3 regions of the Streptomyces sp. NPDC050548 genome follow, and region 3 is predicted to be linked to each of the others. Evidence: riboswitches for the same ligand, from Rfam matches in the RefSeq annotation. Region 3 holds a riboswitch; each other region holds the start of a gene.
The links. Region 3 has a riboswitch for thiamine pyrophosphate ahead of ACIBJH_RS14970 (thiamine ABC transporter substrate binding subunit). Riboswitches for the same ligand answer to the same signal wherever they lie in the genome.

Region 1: linked by a shared signal. The riboswitch ahead of thiC (phosphomethylpyrimidine synthase ThiC) and the one ahead of ACIBJH_RS14970 (thiamine ABC transporter substrate binding subunit) in region 3 are both predicted to bind thiamine pyrophosphate.
Region 2: linked by a shared signal. The riboswitch ahead of thiO (glycine oxidase ThiO) and the one ahead of ACIBJH_RS14970 (thiamine ABC transporter substrate binding subunit) in region 3 are both predicted to bind thiamine pyrophosphate.

The regions. Positions count from the first base shown of each region.
Region 1 covers NZ_JBITGV010000017.1:53,327-59,147, forward strand. Annotated here, with positions in the region: gene ACIBJH_RS36670 (IclR family transcriptional regulator C-terminal domain-containing protein) at 2-904, shown strand; gene ACIBJH_RS36675 (SsgA family sporulation/cell division regulator) at 1,004-1,441, shown strand; gene ACIBJH_RS36680 (YibE/F family protein) at 1,661-3,163, opposite strand; TPP riboswitch at 3,235-3,424, shown strand; gene thiC (phosphomethylpyrimidine synthase ThiC) at 3,417-5,255, shown strand; gene ACIBJH_RS36690 (serine hydrolase domain-containing protein) at 5,294-5,821, opposite strand, start outside.
Region 2 covers NZ_JBITGV010000014.1:3,371-9,191, forward strand. Annotated here, with positions in the region: gene pknB (Stk1 family PASTA domain-containing Ser/Thr kinase) at 1-1,224, opposite strand, end outside; gene ACIBJH_RS32490 (thiazole synthase) at 1,463-2,257, opposite strand; gene thiS (sulfur carrier protein ThiS) at 2,261-2,461, opposite strand; gene thiO (glycine oxidase ThiO) at 2,458-3,612, opposite strand; TPP riboswitch at 3,610-3,721, opposite strand; gene ACIBJH_RS32505 (hypothetical protein) at 3,774-4,124, shown strand; gene ACIBJH_RS32510 (NAD(P)/FAD-dependent oxidoreductase) at 4,157-5,386, shown strand; gene ACIBJH_RS32515 (Rv2175c family DNA-binding protein) at 5,451-5,821, shown strand, end outside.
Region 3 covers NZ_JBITGV010000004.1:377,992-383,812, reverse strand. Annotated here, with positions in the region: gene ACIBJH_RS14975 (ABC transporter permease) at 1-1,054, opposite strand, end outside; gene ACIBJH_RS14970 (thiamine ABC transporter substrate binding subunit) at 1,099-2,178, opposite strand; TPP riboswitch at 2,175-2,281, opposite strand; gene rlmN (23S rRNA (adenine(2503)-C(2))-methyltransferase RlmN) at 2,313-3,419, opposite strand; gene ACIBJH_RS14960 (SRPBCC family protein) at 3,483-3,929, opposite strand; gene ACIBJH_RS14955 (phosphatidate cytidylyltransferase) at 4,051-5,256, opposite strand; gene frr (ribosome recycling factor) at 5,256-5,813, opposite strand.

The DNA of each region.
Region 1 (5,821 bases), on a different contig from region 3:
CTTGGCCACGGTTGACACCGCACCCGTAGAACCGCACGCACCTCCCACCCAGCCCGGCCCGCCGACCTGGCCGAGTTCGGTGGCGATCCCCGCCCAGCTGCGCCCCGTGGCGGCCCCGCCGCGGCAGCGCACCGCGACAGCCCCCGAGCCCCAGCCCGCCGCCACCCTCATCGGCTCCGTGCAGCGGGCGATGCGGCTGCTGGAGTCCGTCGCCGCGCACGAACACGGCGCGCCCGCGAAGCAGTTGGCCCGCGAGACCGGTCTCGCGCTTCCCACGGCGTACCACCTGCTGCGCACCCTCGTGCACGAGGGCTATCTCCGGCGCGACAAAGGGCTGTTCTTCCTCGGTGAGGCTGCCGAGAGGCTGAGCACCAGCGGGGCGCAGGAGAAACGTCGCAGCACGCTCGTGGACGCGCTTGCGGCCTGGCGGGATGCGATCGGTGTGCCGGTCTACTACGCGATGTACCGCGACGGTGAGATCGAGGTCATGTGCGTCTCCGACAGCCCCGGCAACCCGGCGGTCGAGGAGTGGGCCGACTTCCGTGAGACGGGGCACGCGCACGCCATCGGCCAGTGTCTGCTGGCGCAGTTGGACGAGGGCGCCCGGCGCGACCACCTCGACCGCTACCCCGCGCAGTCACTCACGCCGTACACCGTGCGGGACGGTCACGCCCTGCTGCGGCGCCTGGAGCGGATGCGGCGGATGGAGCTGGTGGTGGAGCGTCAGGAGTACGCGCTGGGGACCGTCTGCGCGGCGATTCCGATCACGCTCGGCAGTACGGCCGCCACGATGGCCATTTCTCTCCCTTCGCATCAGGCCGACCGTCTGGCGGCCGCTGCCCGGGAGTTGCAGACCGAGGTCGGCAGGCTGCTGGGGTCGCTCGCGCTCTCTATCAGTATCTGAAAAATTACTCCTTGTGATCTGTTGTGTACGTTCAGCAATATTCCTTCAGTGTCACGGGGATCATTCCCAGCCAGTCGGCGGCAATTGACGGGATAGGCGATGCGCGAGTCCGTACAGGCAGAGGTCATGATGAGCTTCCTCGTCTCCGAGGAGCTCTCCTTCCGTATCCCGGTCGAACTGGGCTACGAGACATGCGATCCGTACGCCGTACGGCTGACCTTCCATTTGCCGGGGGATGCCCCGGTGACCTGGGCTTTCGGCCGGGAGCTGCTGATCGATGGGGTGGGCCGGGCGTCCGGGGACGGTGATGTCCGGATCGAGCCGGTCGATCCCGAGACGCTGGGCGAAGTGCTGATCAGGCTTCAGGTGGGCGGCGACCAGGCGCTGTTCCGCACCGGCGCGGCCCCGCTCGTGGCGTTCCTGGACCGCACCGACCGGCTGGTTCCGCTCGGTCAGGAAGGCGCGCTGGCGGATTTCGACGCCCACCTCGACGAGGCACTGGACCGCATCCTGGCGGAGGAGCAGAGCACCGGTTGAAGCGTTGCCATGGTGGCGGGGGGAGTTGGCGTAACGCTTCGCCAACAGGCCCGAAATCGCAGGCGGCATCTGCGGAGCCCTGAAAGACCGCCGGGGTCGAGAGGGCTCGGAAGCGGCCAGGAGCCCGATAGGAGCCCGGGGAGGCCGGAGGAGTCCCGGCCGGGCCTGAAGGTTGCAGGAACGCTTCTCCGGGGCCCTGCACGGCGGTTCCCGCCGTCCTCAGTGCTTGCGGCGTCGGCCCTTCCCGCCGCGGGCCGGCGTGGGCTTGCCGGCCGGCGCCGTCGCGATCCCGGCGCCGGGCGCTGCTGTGGCCGCCCCGGCAACCCCCGCCGGAACCGGGTCGCTGCCGGACCGGTCCGCCGAGACCACCAGGGCCGCGAGCGCCGTGGTGACCGGCACCGAAGCGACCAGGCCGATCGAGCCCACCAGCGTGCGCACGATCTCCTCGGCGACCAACTCGCTGTTGGCGACCGACCCCACGCTGCTCTGCGCGATGGAGAAGAGCAGCAGCAGCGGCAGGGCGGCGCCCGCGTAGGCGAGGACGAGCGTGTTGACGACGGACGCGATGTGGTCGCGGCCGATCCGGATACCGGCGCGGTACAGCCCGCGCCAGCCCATCGCCGGGTTGGCCTCGTGCAGCTCCCAGACCGCCGACGTCTGCGTGACCGTCACATCGTCGAGCACACCGAGCGAACCGATGATGACGCCGGCGAGCAGCAGACCACTCATGTCGATCGACGGGTACAGCCCGTGGATCAGGCCCGTGTTGTCGTCCGTGTTGCCGGTCAGCGCGGCCCAGTCGATGAACCCCGAACCCAGGACGCCGATCAGCACCAGCGACATCAGCGTGCCGAGCACCGCCACGGACGTACGGGCCGACAGCCCGTGGCACATGTAGAGGGCGATCAGCATGATGGCACTCGATCCGACCACCGCCACGATCAGCGGGTTCGAGCCGTGCAGGATCGCGGGCAGGATGAAGAAGTTGAGGATCATGAAGCTGATGGCCAGCGCGACCAGTGCCATGACGCCACGCAGCCTGCCCACCACCACGACGGCCAGGGCGAAGATCCCGGCGAGCAGCGCCATCGGGAACTTACGGTTCACGTCGGTGACCGAGTACTGCAGATCCCGGGGCGCGGAGGGCTCGTAGGCGACCACGACCTTCTCGCCCTCGTGCAACTGCCGCGACTGGTCGGGCTGCACGATCTCCGTGAACGTACGGCCCTTGTCCTTGCCCGTGCTGACCGTGACCGTGGCCTTCTTGCAGGTGCCGCCCGCCTCCTGCTGCGCCGAGGAGCCCTCGGCCGTGGAGGTGTCGCCCGTCGCGCCCCCGCCCGAGGCGTTCACGGAGGCGCAGCTCACGCTGACGACCTTGGTGACCGTCGCCTGCTGCGTCTGCCGGTCGAAGCCGACGCCGGTGCGCTTGTGGGACGGGGCGCCGCCCGGCCACAGCACCACCATGCCGACCACCACCGCCACCGTGAACGGGATCAGGATCGCCGCGATGACCTTCCGGAGGTGTCGGGAGACGGGGGCGGCGGGACCGTGGCTGTGCGAGTGGCCGTGCCCACCTCCCGCGCCGGAACCGTGCCCGCCGTCCCCACCGGAGCTGTGGTCGTCCCCGGACCCGGAACCGTGGTCGCCATCGGAACCGTGGCCGTGGTCATGGCCATGCGGCGGCCCGGTCGGCGGGTACGGGGGCTGCTGCGTCGTGGTCACCGCCCGATCATCGCAAGAACGCCGGAGGCCCACTGTTCACCGCGCCACATATGACGCTAGCGTGGAGCCACCTTTGCACACGCGGGAGCTCGGAGCACCGGGCTGAGAGGGCGCTGACCTCCGTCTCTGCGATGTTTCACGGGAAACGTCACCTGTATCGAGTGATGTTTCACATGAAACATCGGCTGACGGAAGCCGCTGCGTCGACCGCCGAACCTGTTACCGGGTAATGCCGGCGTAGGGAGTAGGTCTCATGACCAACAAGGACGCACACACGTCTGCCTTCAGCCAGGACGAACAGCCCATTCCGGGCGAGGAGTTCGCGCGGGCCGAGCAGCCGACGGGGGCCGAGGAGTCCCCTGCGGCCGGGAAGTCCGCCGGCTGGCACAAGGGGTACGTCGAGGGCTCGCGGCCCGATCTGCGGGTGCCGGTCCGTCAGGTGCACCTCACCAACGGACAGTCCGTGACGCTGTACGACACCTCCGGCCCGTACACCGATCCGCTCGTCGACACCGACGTCCGCAGGGGGCTGGCGCCGCTGCGGGAGAACTGGATCATCGCCCGGGGCGACACCGAGGAGTACGCGGGCCGTCCCCTCCGTCCCGAGGACGACGGAATCAAGCACACCTCACCGCGCGGTGGACTGCGCAACCTCGACGCGGTGTTCCCAGGCCGCCCGCGGCAGCCACGCCGAGGACGCGAGGGCACGGCGGTGACTCAACTCGCCTACGCGCGACGGGGCGAGATCACGCCCGAGATGGAGTTCGTGGCCGTACGGGAGAAGGTGTCGCCCGTGGTGGTCCGGGAGGAGATCGCGGCCGGGCGGGCGGTGCTGCCGGCCAACGTCAACCACCCCGAGATCGAGCCGATGATCATCGGCAAGCGGTTCCTGGTGAAGGTCAACGCCAACATCGGAAATTCCGCGGTCACTTCCTCCATCGAGGAGGAGGTCGAGAAGATGACCTGGGCGACCCGCTGGGGCGCCGACACGGTCATGGACCTGTCCACCGGCCGCAACATCCACACCACCCGCGAGTGGGTGCTGCGCAACTCCCCCGTCCCCATCGGCACGGTGCCGCTCTACCAGGCGCTCGAAAAGGTCGACGGCCGCGCCGAGGAGCTGACCTGGGAGATCTACAAGGACACGGTCCTCGAACAGGCCGAACAGGGCGTGGACTACATGACCGTTCACGCGGGCGTACGGCTGCCGTTCGTACCGCTCACGGCGAACCGCAAGACCGGCATCGTCTCGCGCGGCGGCTCGATCATGGCGGCCTGGTGCCTGGCCCACCACAAGGAATCGTTCCTCTACGAGAACTTCGAGGAGCTGTGCGAGATCCTCGCCGCCTACGACGTCACGTACTCGCTGGGCGACGGCCTTCGGCCCGGGTCGATCGCGGACGCCAACGACGAGGCGCAGTTCGCCGAGTTGAGGACGCTCGGGGAACTCAACACGATCGCGAAGCGTTTCAACGTACAGACCATGATCGAGGGCCCGGGGCATGTCCCGATGCACAAGATCAAGGAGAACATCGACCTTCAGCAGGAGATCTGTGATGAAGCTCCGTTCTATACGCTCGGCCCGCTGACGACGGACGTCGCGCCTGCGTACGACCACATCACTTCCGGCATCGGTGCCGCGATGATCGCCTGGTGGGGCACGGCCATGCTCTGCTATGTCACGCCCAAGGAGCACTTGGGCCTGCCCAATCGTGACGACGTCAAGACCGGCGTCATCACCTACAAGATCGCCGCCCACGCAGCCGACCTCGCCAAGGGGCACCCAGGTGCACAGGAGTGGGACGACGCGCTGTCCGACGCCCGCTTCGAGTTCCGCTGGGAGGACCAGTTCAACCTGGCCCTCGACCCGGTCACCGCACGGGAGTTCCACGACGAGACACTCCCCGCGGAGCCGGCCAAGACGGCTCACTTCTGCTCGATGTGCGGGCCGAAGTTCTGCTCGATGAAGATCTCCCAGGACATCCGCCGTGAACACGGCGGCACCCAGGCGGAGGTCGAGGAGGGTATGGCGCGGAAGTCGAAGGAGTTCGCGGCGGCGGGCAACCGGGTGTATCTGCCGATCGCCGACTGACGACGACCGGCCGGGTCGGACACGGTCCAGCACGGTGTCTAGCTCTTCGGCGAGCCCTTGGTCGATGTGTTGTCGCACAGGGCGTGGTCGACCAGGGTGCCTGTCGCGCGGTTGAGGGCGGTGAGGTCCGGGGGTGCGGTGGTGGTCGTGATGGAGACGGTCACCGCGCGTCGGCCGTCGGCGCTCACCGCGGGGCGGGTGTTGACGCCGACTCCGTCGCCCTCGTGGGTGTAGTAGAAACCGCCGCAGGAGAGCGGGATTTTGCGCAGGCCGAGGCCGTAGGTGCCCTCGGGCATCTCGGCCACGTCCTCCGGGTCGTCGGTCCGCCGCACGGTCTGCCGCATCTCGCGCCACTGCGCGGCGGGTAGCAGCCGGCCGTCGGCCAGCGCGCGGAAGAAGGTGTTCAGGTCGGCCGTGGTGCTCACCACACCGGAGTCCGCGGTGTGCTGGAGGCTGTGATCGGTGACGTCGAGACGCTTGCCGTCGGCGGTCGTCAGGTATGCGTTCACGTGCGGGTCGGGCAGGAACGGGTCGAGCCCGGGGATGGAGGTGTTGCGCAGTCCGAG
Region 2 (5,821 bases), on a different contig from region 3:
GACCGACTTGACGTCGAGACCGGCCTCCTGGAGCCGTTCTTTCGCCTGGGCCTCGGTCTTCGCAAGGAGCGGCGGGACCTTGGTGAACTGGCCGGAGTTGATGTACCAGACGCCCGTCCCGACCCCGATGATCAGCAGGATCGCGGCGACGATCGCCAGCAGCCCGCGCCGGGGCCGCCGCGCGTCGCGCCGCCGGGTCGGCAGCGGCGGCCCGCTCTCGAACCGGCTCGTCCGGTTGAACGGGTCACCGGGCTCGTCGTCCTCGTTGACCGGCAGCGGACGCGGCACGGTCAGCGAGCGCGGGATCACACTCGTACGGTTCTCGGAGTCGGGATGCTCCGAGGTCAGCGCCTGCGGCGGCACCACGTCCAACTGCTCGTCGCTCAGCCCCGCCCGCGCCTCGCGGACAAGACCGAACAGCGCGACCGCGTCGTACGGCCGGATCTCCGGGGTGCGCGCGGTGGCGGTGGCGACCAGCTCGTCCAGCTCGTACGCCAGCCCGGGGACTACGGCCGAGGGCGGCGGGACGTCCTCGTGCAGGTGCTTGTAGAGCACGATCGCGGGGGAGTCCCCGTCGTGCGGCTTCTGGCCGGTGAGCATCTCGTACAGGACGACCCCGCACGCGTACACGTCGACCCGGGGAGACGCCGTGCCGCCCTCGATCTGCTCCGGGGCGAGATACGAGACCGTACCGAGCACGTTCTCCGTGGTGCTGGTGACCGTGTCGACGGACCGGACCAGCCCGAAGTCGGCGACCTTGACCCGGCCGTCGTCCCCTATGAGCACGTTCTCCGGCTTCATGTCCCGGTGCACGAACCCGGCCCGGTGCGCGGCACCGAGCGCGGCCAGCACCGGCTCCAGGATGTCCAGCGCGGCCCGCGGCTGCAGCGCCCCACGCTCGCGCAGCACGTCCCGCAGGGTGCAGCCTGCGACGTACTCCATCGCCAGATAGACGTACGCCCCCTGGGCGCCCTGGTCGAAGACCTGCACCACGTTCGGATGCGCCAGCCGCGCCACGGACTTGGCCTCGCGGATGAACCGGTCGACGAAGGAGGCGTCGGCCGCGAGCGTCGGGTGCATCACCTTGAGCGCGAGAACCCGGTCCAGGCGGGTGTCCACGGCCCGGTAGACCGTGGCCATCCCGCCGACGGCGATCCGCGCGTCGACGCGATAGCGGCCGTCGAGCAACTGCCCGACGAGAGGGTCATGAAGGGTCGTATCCACGCAGGTGAGTGTACGAGCCGAGGCTGACAGCGCCCCCTTTTCGGCCAGTTTCGGGGCGGTACTGCAGCGGACCTGTGACGCATCGCACGCACGGGCGGCGCCGACGACGAGGCGCCTCCACAGGTGAGGTCCCCTTTTCCACGGATCGCACGCACGGGTGGCCGCCGACGGCGAGGAACCCCCACAGGAGGGGTCCACTTTTCAGCCGACCGTAAACGGGCGGTGCGCGGGTGGGAGATCAAAAGGCCGGACGCTCCGGGTCCAGCCGTGCCAGCCCCTCCGCAGGAGAAGACGCCGAGGCGAAGTGCCTACGGGGGATACGCCCCGCCAGCCGGGCCAGCCGCCCCGCCTCCACCGCGCTCCGCATCGCGGACGCCATCAGCACAGGCTCCTGCGCCCGCGTCACCGCCGACGCGAGCATCACCCCCGCGCACCCCAGCTCCATCGCGAACGCCGCGTCGGACGCCGTACCGGCCCCCGCGTCCAGAATCACCGGCACGCGCGCGTGCTCGACGATCAGCTGGAAGTTGTGCGGGTTGCGGATCCCGAGCCCGGAGCCGATCGGCGACCCCAGCGGCATGATCGCCGCGCACCCGACGTCCTCCAGCTTCCGCGCCAGCACGGGATCGTCGTTCGTGTACGGCAGCACCGTGAACCCGTCGTCGACCAGGGTCTCGGCCGCGTCGAGCAGCTCGATGGGATCGGGGAGCAGCGTGCGCTCGTCCGCGATCACCTCAAGTTTGACCAGTGCCGTCCCGAGCGCCTCCCGCGCCAGCCGGGCCGTCAGCACCGCCTCGCCCGCCGTGAAGCAGCCCGCGGTGTTGGGCAGCACCCGGATGCCGAGCCGCTCCAGGACGGACAGCACCGAGCCGTGCACGGAAGCGTTCACGCGCCGCATCGCGACGGTCGTGAGTTCCGTCCCGGAGGCCACCAGCGCGCGCTCCAGGACGTCGAGGCTGGGCGCGCCCCCGGTGCCCATGATCAGCCGGGACGTGAAGGACGTACCACCGAGGACGAAGGGGTCGTCGGCCATGGGTCAGCCTCCTTGGACGGCGGTGAGGACCTCGACGCGGTCTCCCTCGGAGAGGGACGTCGAGGGCCACTCCGCGCGCGGGACGACGGTTTCGTTGAGGGCGGCGGCCACCCCGGAGGGGGAAGGGGCCAGGGTGCTTACGAGGGTGTCGAGAGCCGTGCCGGGCGCGATCACCCGGGGCTCCCCGTTGACGGAGACGTTCATGCGGGCAACTCCGTGAGAGCGAACCGCTTCGGTGTGAACGGCCGTGCCTCGTCCGGGAGTTCACCGGTGGCCAGGGCGTGCGCGAGGGCGTCGCCGGTGACCGGCGTGAGCAGTACGCCGTTGCGGTAGTGCCCGGTGGCCAGCAGCAGCCCAGGGAGTGCGGTCGGGCCGAGCAGCGGCGCGTTGTCGGGGGAGCCGGGGCGCAGTCCGGCCCGGGTCTCGGTGAGCGGCAGTTCGGTGATCCCGGGGACCAACTCGTGGGCGTCGCGCAGCAGTTCGTAGACCCCGCCGGCGGTCACCGTGGTGTCCCAGCCCAGTTCCTCGCTGGTCGCGCCGACGACCAGCTCGCCGTTCTCGCGCGGCACCAGATAGACGTGGCTGCCGCGCACCACGGCCCGCACGGTCCGGCTCAGGAACGGCGCGTACCGCTCCGGCACGGTCAGCCGCAGCACCTGCCCCTTCACGGGCCGTACGGGCGGCAGGACGTCGTCGGGGACCCCGGCCAGCCGCCCGCTGAGGCTGCCGCCCGCGAGGACCACCTGGTCCGCGCCCAGGGCTTCCCCCTCGCGCGTGACGACCCCCGTGGCGCGGTCCTGGCCGCACGTGAGCCGCTCGGCCCATGTCCGGTGGAACACGACCCCGGCACGCTCGCACGCGGCCACCAGCGCCCGCGCCAGGCGCCGCGGGTCGACCTGGTGGTCCCCGTCGACCCGGAGCCCCCCGCGCACGCCCGGCGCGAGCATCGGCTCCAGGCGCCGGCATTCGCGCCCCGACAGCCACTCGGAGTCCAGCCCCGACCGCTGCTGCAGGGCGTGCAGTTCACGGAGGTGGGCGCGGTCGTCGGCGTCCAGGGCGACGGCGAGGGTGCCGCAGCGCCGGTAGCCGAGGTCGAGGCCGGTGAGGTCGGTCAGCTCGGCCGCGAAGTCCGGGTAGCGCTGCGCCGAGGCCAGGTTGAGGGCGAGCAGGGTCTGTTCGCCGTAGTGCAGCTCCGTGACGGCGGCGAGCATTCCGGCGGCCACCTGCGCGGCCCCGCCGCCCGGCTCGGGGTCCACGACGGCCGTCGCGAACCCGCGTTGCGCGGCCCGCCAGGCCGTGACCAGGCCGATGATCCCGCCCCCGACGACGAGGACGTCTGACGTACGTGTAGGCATGGGCGTCCAGCCCCTCCCTTCGCCGGCATGACCCGGATCAGGTTCGTACGGTCGGAGGCCGCCAGCCTCCCTCTCAGCCCGGTGCGTCCGGACTCCCGCGAGTGCTTGTACGTTGGCCACCCTAGCCCGTACCCCATGTCCCAGTAAGGGAGCCTCCGTCCATGGCCCGCTCGCTCGACGGTCTCGTCCTCGCCCCGGTCGCGGACCAGGCACCGGGTCAGGTCGGCACCCGCACCCGGTTCGCGTACCACGAGAAGGACGGCGAGATCTGGGCCGAGTACGCGGGCGGCGACGTCGTCCGCGGGCATCTCGTCGGCACGCGCGCGGGGGACCGACTCGACTTCCGGTACGTGCAGTTGAAGACCGACGGGACGACGTCCTCCGGGCACTGCGTGTCCGAAGTGGTCGAGCTGTCCGACGGCCGGATCCGCCTCGACGAGACCTGGGAGTGGGAGTCACAGCAGGGCAGCGGGACGAGTGTTGTGGAACAGGTCACTGAACGCGCCCCCTGACTGACGATTTGTCAGGTGTCTATGGTGATCGGATGAGCGAGCAGACACCGGGACAGGGCACGGCAGCGGGACGGCGCGTGGTCGTCGTCGGCGCGGGCATGGCCGGGGTGCAGACCGCGGTCGCCCTGCGCGAACAGGGCTTCACCGGCACCGTCACCCTTCTCGGCGCCGAACCCCATCAGCCCTACGACCGGCCCCCGCTGTCCAAGGCCGTCCTGCTCGGCAAGGCCGAGGGCTCCGCCTTCGACGTCGACTTCGAGGCACTCGGCATCGAACTCCGGCTCGGCCGCGAGGTGTCGGGCCTGCGCCCCGGAGACCACGAACTGGACACCGCCGAAGGCCCGGTGCCGTACGACGTCCTGGTCCTCGCCACCGGCGCCGAGCCGATCCGACTTCCTGGCGCCGACGGCATCCCCGGGGTGCATCTGCTGCGCACCCTGGACGACGCCGAGCGGCTGCGCCCCGTGCTCGCGCGGCAGCACGACATCGTGGTCGTCGGCGCGGGCTGGATCGGCGCGGAGTTCGCCACGGCCGCGCGCGAGGCGGGCTGCGCGGTGACCGTCGTGGAAGCCGCCGACCGGCCGCTCGCGGGCGCGCTGCCCGCCGAGGTGGCCGCGCCGATGGCCGCCTGGTACGCGGACGCCGGTGCCGTGCTGCGCACGCACACGCGCGTGGAGCGCGTCGAACCCGGCGAGGTGGTCCTCGACGACGGCACCCGGCTGCCCGCAGGAGCCGTCGTGGTGGGCATCGGCGCCCGCCCCGCCACCGGCTGGCTCGCGGACTCCGGCATCGAGCTGGGCGCCCACCGCGAGGTCGTGGCCGACGACCGGCTGCGCACCTCGGTGCCGGACGTGTACGCGGTCGGCGACTGCGCCTCCTTCCCTTCGGGAAGGTACGGCGAGCGCCTCCTCGTCCACCACTGGGACAACGCCCTCCAGGGCCCGCGCACGGTCGCCGCGAACATCGTCGGCCAGACCCCGGCGGTCTACGACCCGGTGCCGTACTTCTGGTCCGAGCAGTTCGGCCGCTTCGTCCAGTACGTCGGCCACCACGCGTCCGCCGACACGACGCTGTGGCGCGGCGACCCGGCCACCCCGGCCTGGACCGTCTGCTGGCTGCGCGGGGACCGCCTGGTGGCCCTTCTCGCGGTCGGCCGCCCCCGCGACCTGGCCCAGGGCCGCCGCCTGATCGAGTCGGGCACCCCGATGGATCCCGGGCCGCTGGCGGACCCTTCTCTCCCGATGAAGGCGGCTATCGCCTAGTTCGTGACACCGGGTCGGACCGGCCCGGCTTCCGACTGTCAGTCCGGGATGGCACGCTGTTTACGTGACCGAGATTGACGCAAAGATCGATGCTCTCGTCCCCGCCTGGCTCACGCTGCCCGACATCGCAGAGATGCTCGATGTCGAGGTGACACGCGTGCGGCAGCTGGTCAAGGAGGGCCAAGTCATCGCCGTACGGCGTGGCGAGAACCGCGCGCTGCACGTCCCCGCCGCCTTCATCGACGGGGCCGAGCAGAAGGTCGTCAAGGGCCTCACGGGGACCCTGACGCTCCTGCGGGACGACGGCTTCTCCGACGAAGAGATGCTGGAATGGCTCTTCACCCCCGACCCCAGCCTGCCCGGCACCCCCGCGCAGGCCCTGAGCGAGAATCGCGGCACGGAGGTGAAGCGCCGCGCCCAGGCGCTCGCCGTCTG
Region 3 (5,821 bases):
CCGCGGCGGCGAGCCCGCCGATCACCACGGCAATGGCGGTGGCGGCGACGGCGTACTCCAGCGAGTTGCCGATCGCGGCGATCGGCGGGACCAGGAAGGTGCCGCCGTCGTCGTGGGTCAGCGCCCGGTAGTAGCCGAAGTCCGGTGAGTCCAGCGACCGTTGGACCAGCACGGCGAGCGGCAGGACGAGCAGCAGCAGGACGGAGACGAGCACTCCGGCGAGCAGGGACCACTGCCCGGCTCCGCGCGGGCGGCGGGCGGTCACCGAGGGGTCGACCAGCCGTAGGGCCGTCTCCCGTCGTCGTACGGTCCAGGCGTGGACGGCGAGGATCGTGCCCACCGCGACGAACTGGACGATCGTCAGCACGGCCGCCGTGGAGAGGTCGAAGATCTCGGAGGTCTGGCGGTAGATCTCCACTTCGAGGGTCGAGAAGGCCGGGCCGCCGAGGATCTGCACCACGCCGAAGGACGTGAAGGTGAAGAGGAAGACCATCAGCGCGGCGGCGGCCACGGCGGGCGCGAGCGCGGGCAGCGTCACCTTCCGCCAGGCTCGCAGCCGGGAGGCGCCGAGCATCCGCGCGGCCTCCTCCTGACGCGGGTCGAGCTGGGCCCACAGGCCGCCCACCGTCCGTACGACGACCGCGTAGTTGAAGAAGACGTGCGCGAGCAGGATGGCCCACACGGTGGTGTCCAGCCGTACGCCCCACAGGTCGTCGAGGAGTCCGCCCCGGCCGACGAGCGCGAGGAAGGCCGTACCGACGACGACCGTGGGCAGCACGAAGGGGACCGTCACGACGGCCCGCAGCACATGTCTGCCGGGGAAGTCGAAGCGCGCGAAGACATACGCGCCGGGGAGCGCGATCAGCAGCGTGAGCGCGGTGGAGGCGAGCGCCTGCCAGGTGGTGAACCACAGGACGTGCCGCATGTCGGACTGGGCCAGCACGTCCCCGATCCGGCCCAACTGCCAGGCGCCGTCCACCTTGAGGCCCCGCCCGACGATCGCGACGACGGGGTAGGCGAAGAACACCGCGAAGAACGCGACGGGCAGAGCCATGAGGCCGAGCCGCGTCACGTTCCCCTTCCGGGTCCTGCGGGGGGCTACTTCAGTACGAGCGAGGTCCACGACTTGACCCACTGGTCCCGGTCGGCGGCGATCTTCGCGGGGGCCATGGTCTCGGGGTCCTCGGCCTGCGGACCGTACTTCGTGAACTCGGCCGGCACGGTCGCCCCCTCGACCACCGGGTAGACGAACATGTTGAGCGGCATGTCCTGCTGGAACTCCTTGGTCAGCAGGAAGTCGATGAAGGCCTTGCCGCCCTTGGTGTTCTTGGCGTTGCTGAGCAGTCCCGCGTACTCGGTCTGCCGGAAGCAGGTGCCGTACGACACCCCGGTCGGCGCGGTGGTCGGCTTCGGGTCGCCGTATATGACCTCGGCGGGCGGCGAGGAGGCGTACGAGACGACGAGGGGCCGGTCGCCGCCCGCCTTCTTGCCACCGGCGGAACCGGAGAACTCCTGGTCGTAGGCCTGCTCCCAGCCGTCGACGACCTTCACGCCGTTGGCCTTGAGCTGCTTCCAGTAGCCCTGCCAACCTCCATCCCCGTACTGCGCGGCGCTGCCGAGCAGGAAGCCGAGGCCGGGTGAGGAGGTGGCCGCGTTCTCGGTGACGAGGAGGTTCTTGTACTCGGGCTTGACCAGGTCCGCGAAGGTGGCCGGCGGGGTCAGCCTGTGCTTGGTGAAGTACGCCTTGTCGTAGTTGACGCAGATGTCGCCGGTGTCGATGGGCGTGACCCGGTGCTTGGTCTCGTCGACGCGGTACGCGGGCTTGACGGTGGCGGAGCCCTTCGCGTCGTAGGACTGGAAGAGGCCGTTGTCGAGAGCGCGGGAGAGCAGGGTGTTGTCGACTCCGAAGAAGACGTCGCCCTGGGGGTTGTCCTTGGTCAGGATCGCCTTGTTGACGGCCTGCCCGGCGTCGCCGTCCTTGAGGACCTTGACGGTGTACCCGGACTGGCTCTCGAAGTCTTTCAGCACGCTCTTCGAGACGGCCCACGAGTCGTGGCTGACGAGGGTGACGGTCTTGTCGGATCCGGAGCCGCCGCTCCCGTCCGACCCCGACCCGCACGCGGAGAGCGTGACCAGGCCGAGGCCCACGAGGACAGCACAGTACTTCTTGGTGTTCACGGTGATGACCGAACTTCCTACCCAGAATGACCTGGGCGAGGTTCAGAGGGTCTGCGGCCCGATTGCCGCACTCTCAGCGCTGCGCGCTCCCCTGTCGGATATGAAGGTGTACGTACAGGTGGTACGGGTGAAGGTTACCTCTCGGTGGCCGCCAGCTGACCGCACGCTCCGTCGATCTCCTGGCCACGGGTGTCCCGGACGGTGACCGGCACCCCATGGGCCGCGATGGCCTCGACGAACGCCTTCTCGTCCTCGGGGCGGGAGGCCGTCCACTTCGAGCCCGGCGTCGGGTTGAGCGGGATCAGGTTGACGTGCACGGGCTTGCCCTTGAGGAGGCGGCCGAGCCGATCGCCGCGCCACGCCTGGTCGTTGATGTCACGGATCAGCGCGTACTCGATGGACAGCCGGCGTCCCGACTTCGCCGCGTACTCCCAGCCGGCGTCGAGGACCTCGCGCACCTTCCACCGGGTGTTCACGGGGACCAGGGTGTCGCGCAGCTCGTCGTCGGGCGCGTGCAGCGAGATCGCGAGCCGGCACTTGAAGCCCTCGTCCGCGAAGCGGTGGATCGCCGGGACGAGTCCGACCGTCGAGACGGTGATCCCGCGCTGCGAGAGCCCGAGGCCGTCCGGCTCGGGGTCGGTGAGGGCGCGGATGGACTGGACGACCCTCCTGTAGTTGGCGAGGGGCTCGCCCATGCCCATGAAGACGATGTTGGAGAGGCGGGCGGGACCGCCGGGAATCTCGCCGTCGCGCAGCGCGCGCATCCCGTCCACGATCTGGTGCACGATCTCACCGGTCGACAGATTGCGATCGAGGCCGGCCTGTCCGGTGGCGCAGAACGGGCAGTTCATGCCACACCCCGCCTGCGAGCTGATGCACATGGTGACCCGGTCCGGGTACCGCATCAGCACGGACTCGACGAGCGTCCCGTCGAACAGCCGCCACAGCGTCTTGCGGGTGGTCTCCTGGTCGGTCGACAGATGCCGTACGACCGTCATCAGCTCAGGGAGCAGCGCTTCCTGCAGCTTGGCGCGCGAACCGGCGGGGATGTCGGTCCACTCCGCCGGGTCGTGCGCGAGGCGTGCGAAGTAGTGCTGCGAGAGCTGCTTGGCGCGAAAGGGCTTCTCCCCGATCGCGGCGACGGCTTCCTTGCGCTCGGCGGGCGTGAGATCGGCAAGGTGCCGCGGCGGCTTCTGGGCTCCGCGGGGGGCGACGAATGTGAGTTCTCCGGGCTTAGGCATGGCTGTACCAGTGTCGCAGATCGTTTGACGTGATCCGTTTACGGTGATCCGCTTCACCCGGTCTCAGCCGATGTGCTCCAGGTGCTCCTTCAGGAGCTTCTCGTTGTGGGGCATCTCGCGTCGGACCTGGGGGCGGACGACGAGGGGCAGCAGGACCTTGCCGATGCCGTGTCCCTCGAAGTCGAGGTCCATCGTCACCCGGGTACGGCGGCCGTCGTCGACGGGTGAGATCTCGCCGCGGAAGGTGCCCCTGATGGGGCCGTCGATCCCGCGCACGGTCCAGGAGTGCGGCGGCTGGAACTCGGTGCACTCCATGGTCATCGCCATGTCGCGGCGACCCACGTGCCGGGTGACGCGGACCCGGGAACCGAGGCCGAAAGGTCGGTCGTCGAGCTGCTGCGCGGACACCGCGCTCTCCTGCCACTCGCGGAGGTGGGAGGGGTCGATGACGTACTCCCAGGCGTCCTCGGGACGGCAGTCCACGTCGAACTCTTCATGGAAGGCGGACATGACGCCCTCCTTCGTTCAGGGCGGTCCCCCTTTTGTGAGGGCTTACACCGAAATCGTACGACCGGGCGCCCCCGTCCTGTACAGGTCGGGGGCGCCCGGAATGCCGTAGGACCGGACGACCTCAGGCCGAACCCACGAACAGCACGAACAGCAGCCACACCACCGGCGCCGTCGGCAGCAAGGAGTCCAGGCGGTCCATGATGCCGCCGTGGCCCGGCAGCAGGGTGCCCATGTCCTTGATGCCGAGGTCCCGCTTGATCATGGACTCGCCGAGGTCGCCCAGCGTGGCGCTGGCCGCGACCGCGAGGCCCAGCAGCAGCCCCTGCCACCAGCTGCCGTCGTCGATCAGGAACTGCATGCACAGCGCGCCCGCCACCATCGCGAAGGACACCGCTCCGAAGAGGCCCTCGCGGGTCTTTCCGGGGCTGATGCGCGGGGCGAGCTTGTGCGTGCCGAAGCGCCAGCCGACGGCGTAGGCGCCCGTGTCGCTGACGACCGTCAGCAGCAGGAACGTCATGACCCGCCAGGCGCCGTCGTCCGCGGTGAGCATCAGGGCGACGAATGTGGCCAGGAACGGCACGTAGAACGCCGCGAAGACGCCCGCCGTGACGTCCTTGAGGTAGCCCTCCGGCGGTTCCGTCATCCGCCAGACCAGGACGGCCAGCGCGGTGAGCGCCATGGCGACCCAGGCGCCCTCGGGACCCCGGACGTAACCGGCGACGACCATCGCCGCACCGCCGACCGCGAGGGGCACGAGGGGCGCCTTGATGCCCTTGCGCTCCTGCAACCGTGAGGTCAGCTCCCACAGGCCCACCACGACGGCGACCGCTATCACGCCGACGAACACGGCCTTGACGACGAACAGGGACGCGATGATCACCGCGCCGAGTCCGACCCCGACCCCTATGGCCGCACCGAGGTCCCGGCCCGCGCTCTTCTTCTGCGGGGCGGGCGCCGGTGGCGGGACGTCGGGCATGGGCTCCGGATTCTGCGGCACCGCCCCGTAGGGCTGCGCCTGCGGCGTGTCAAAGGGCTCCGTCCGCGGGTCGTACGACGGCGACTGCCGTACGTCGTACGGCGGTTGCTGCGTCTCGTCGCGGAACGTCTCGTCGCGGAACAAGGGGCCGCTCAGCCGAGCGGCCCCCCGGTCGTCATCCTGGTGTCCGCCGTATGCGGGCTCGTCGGGCACGATGGGCATGGGGCGAGTCTGCTGCGCCTCAGGCGCATCGTACGTGGGACCCGCCGGGGCAGCCCCCTGGACAGGCCCCTGGTCGGACGGCCCCCAGTACCCGGCTTGTGGCGGTGCCCCCCAGGAAGAGTCGTTCATCAGACCTCTAGCAGCTCCGCTTCCTTGTGCTTGAGGAGTTCGTCCACCTGGGCGACGTACTTCGCCGTGGTGTCGTCGAGCTCCTTCTCGGCGCGGCGGCCCTCGTCCTCGCCGATGTCGCCGTCCTTGATCGCCTTGTCGATCGCTTCCTTGGCCTTGCGGCGGATGGAACGGATCGAGATCTTGGAGTCCTCGGCCTTGGTCTTGGCGACCTTGATGTACTCCTTGCGGCGCTCCCCGGTCAGCTCCGGGAACGTCACACGGATGATGTTGCCGTCGTTGCTCGGGTTGACGCCGAGGTCCGAGTCGCGGATCGCCTGCTCGATGTTGCGCAGCGCGCTCTTGTCGAACGGGGTCACCACGGCCATGCGCGGCTCCGGCACGGAGAACGAAGCCAGCTGGTTGATCGGTGTCAGTGCGCCGTAATAGTCGGCCACGATCTTGTTGAACATCGCCGGGTGCGCACGGCCGGTGCGGATCGCGGCGAAGTCCTCCTTGGCGACCACGACGGCCTTCTCCATCTTCTCCTCGGCTTCGAGGAGGGTCTCTTCGATCACCACTTGCT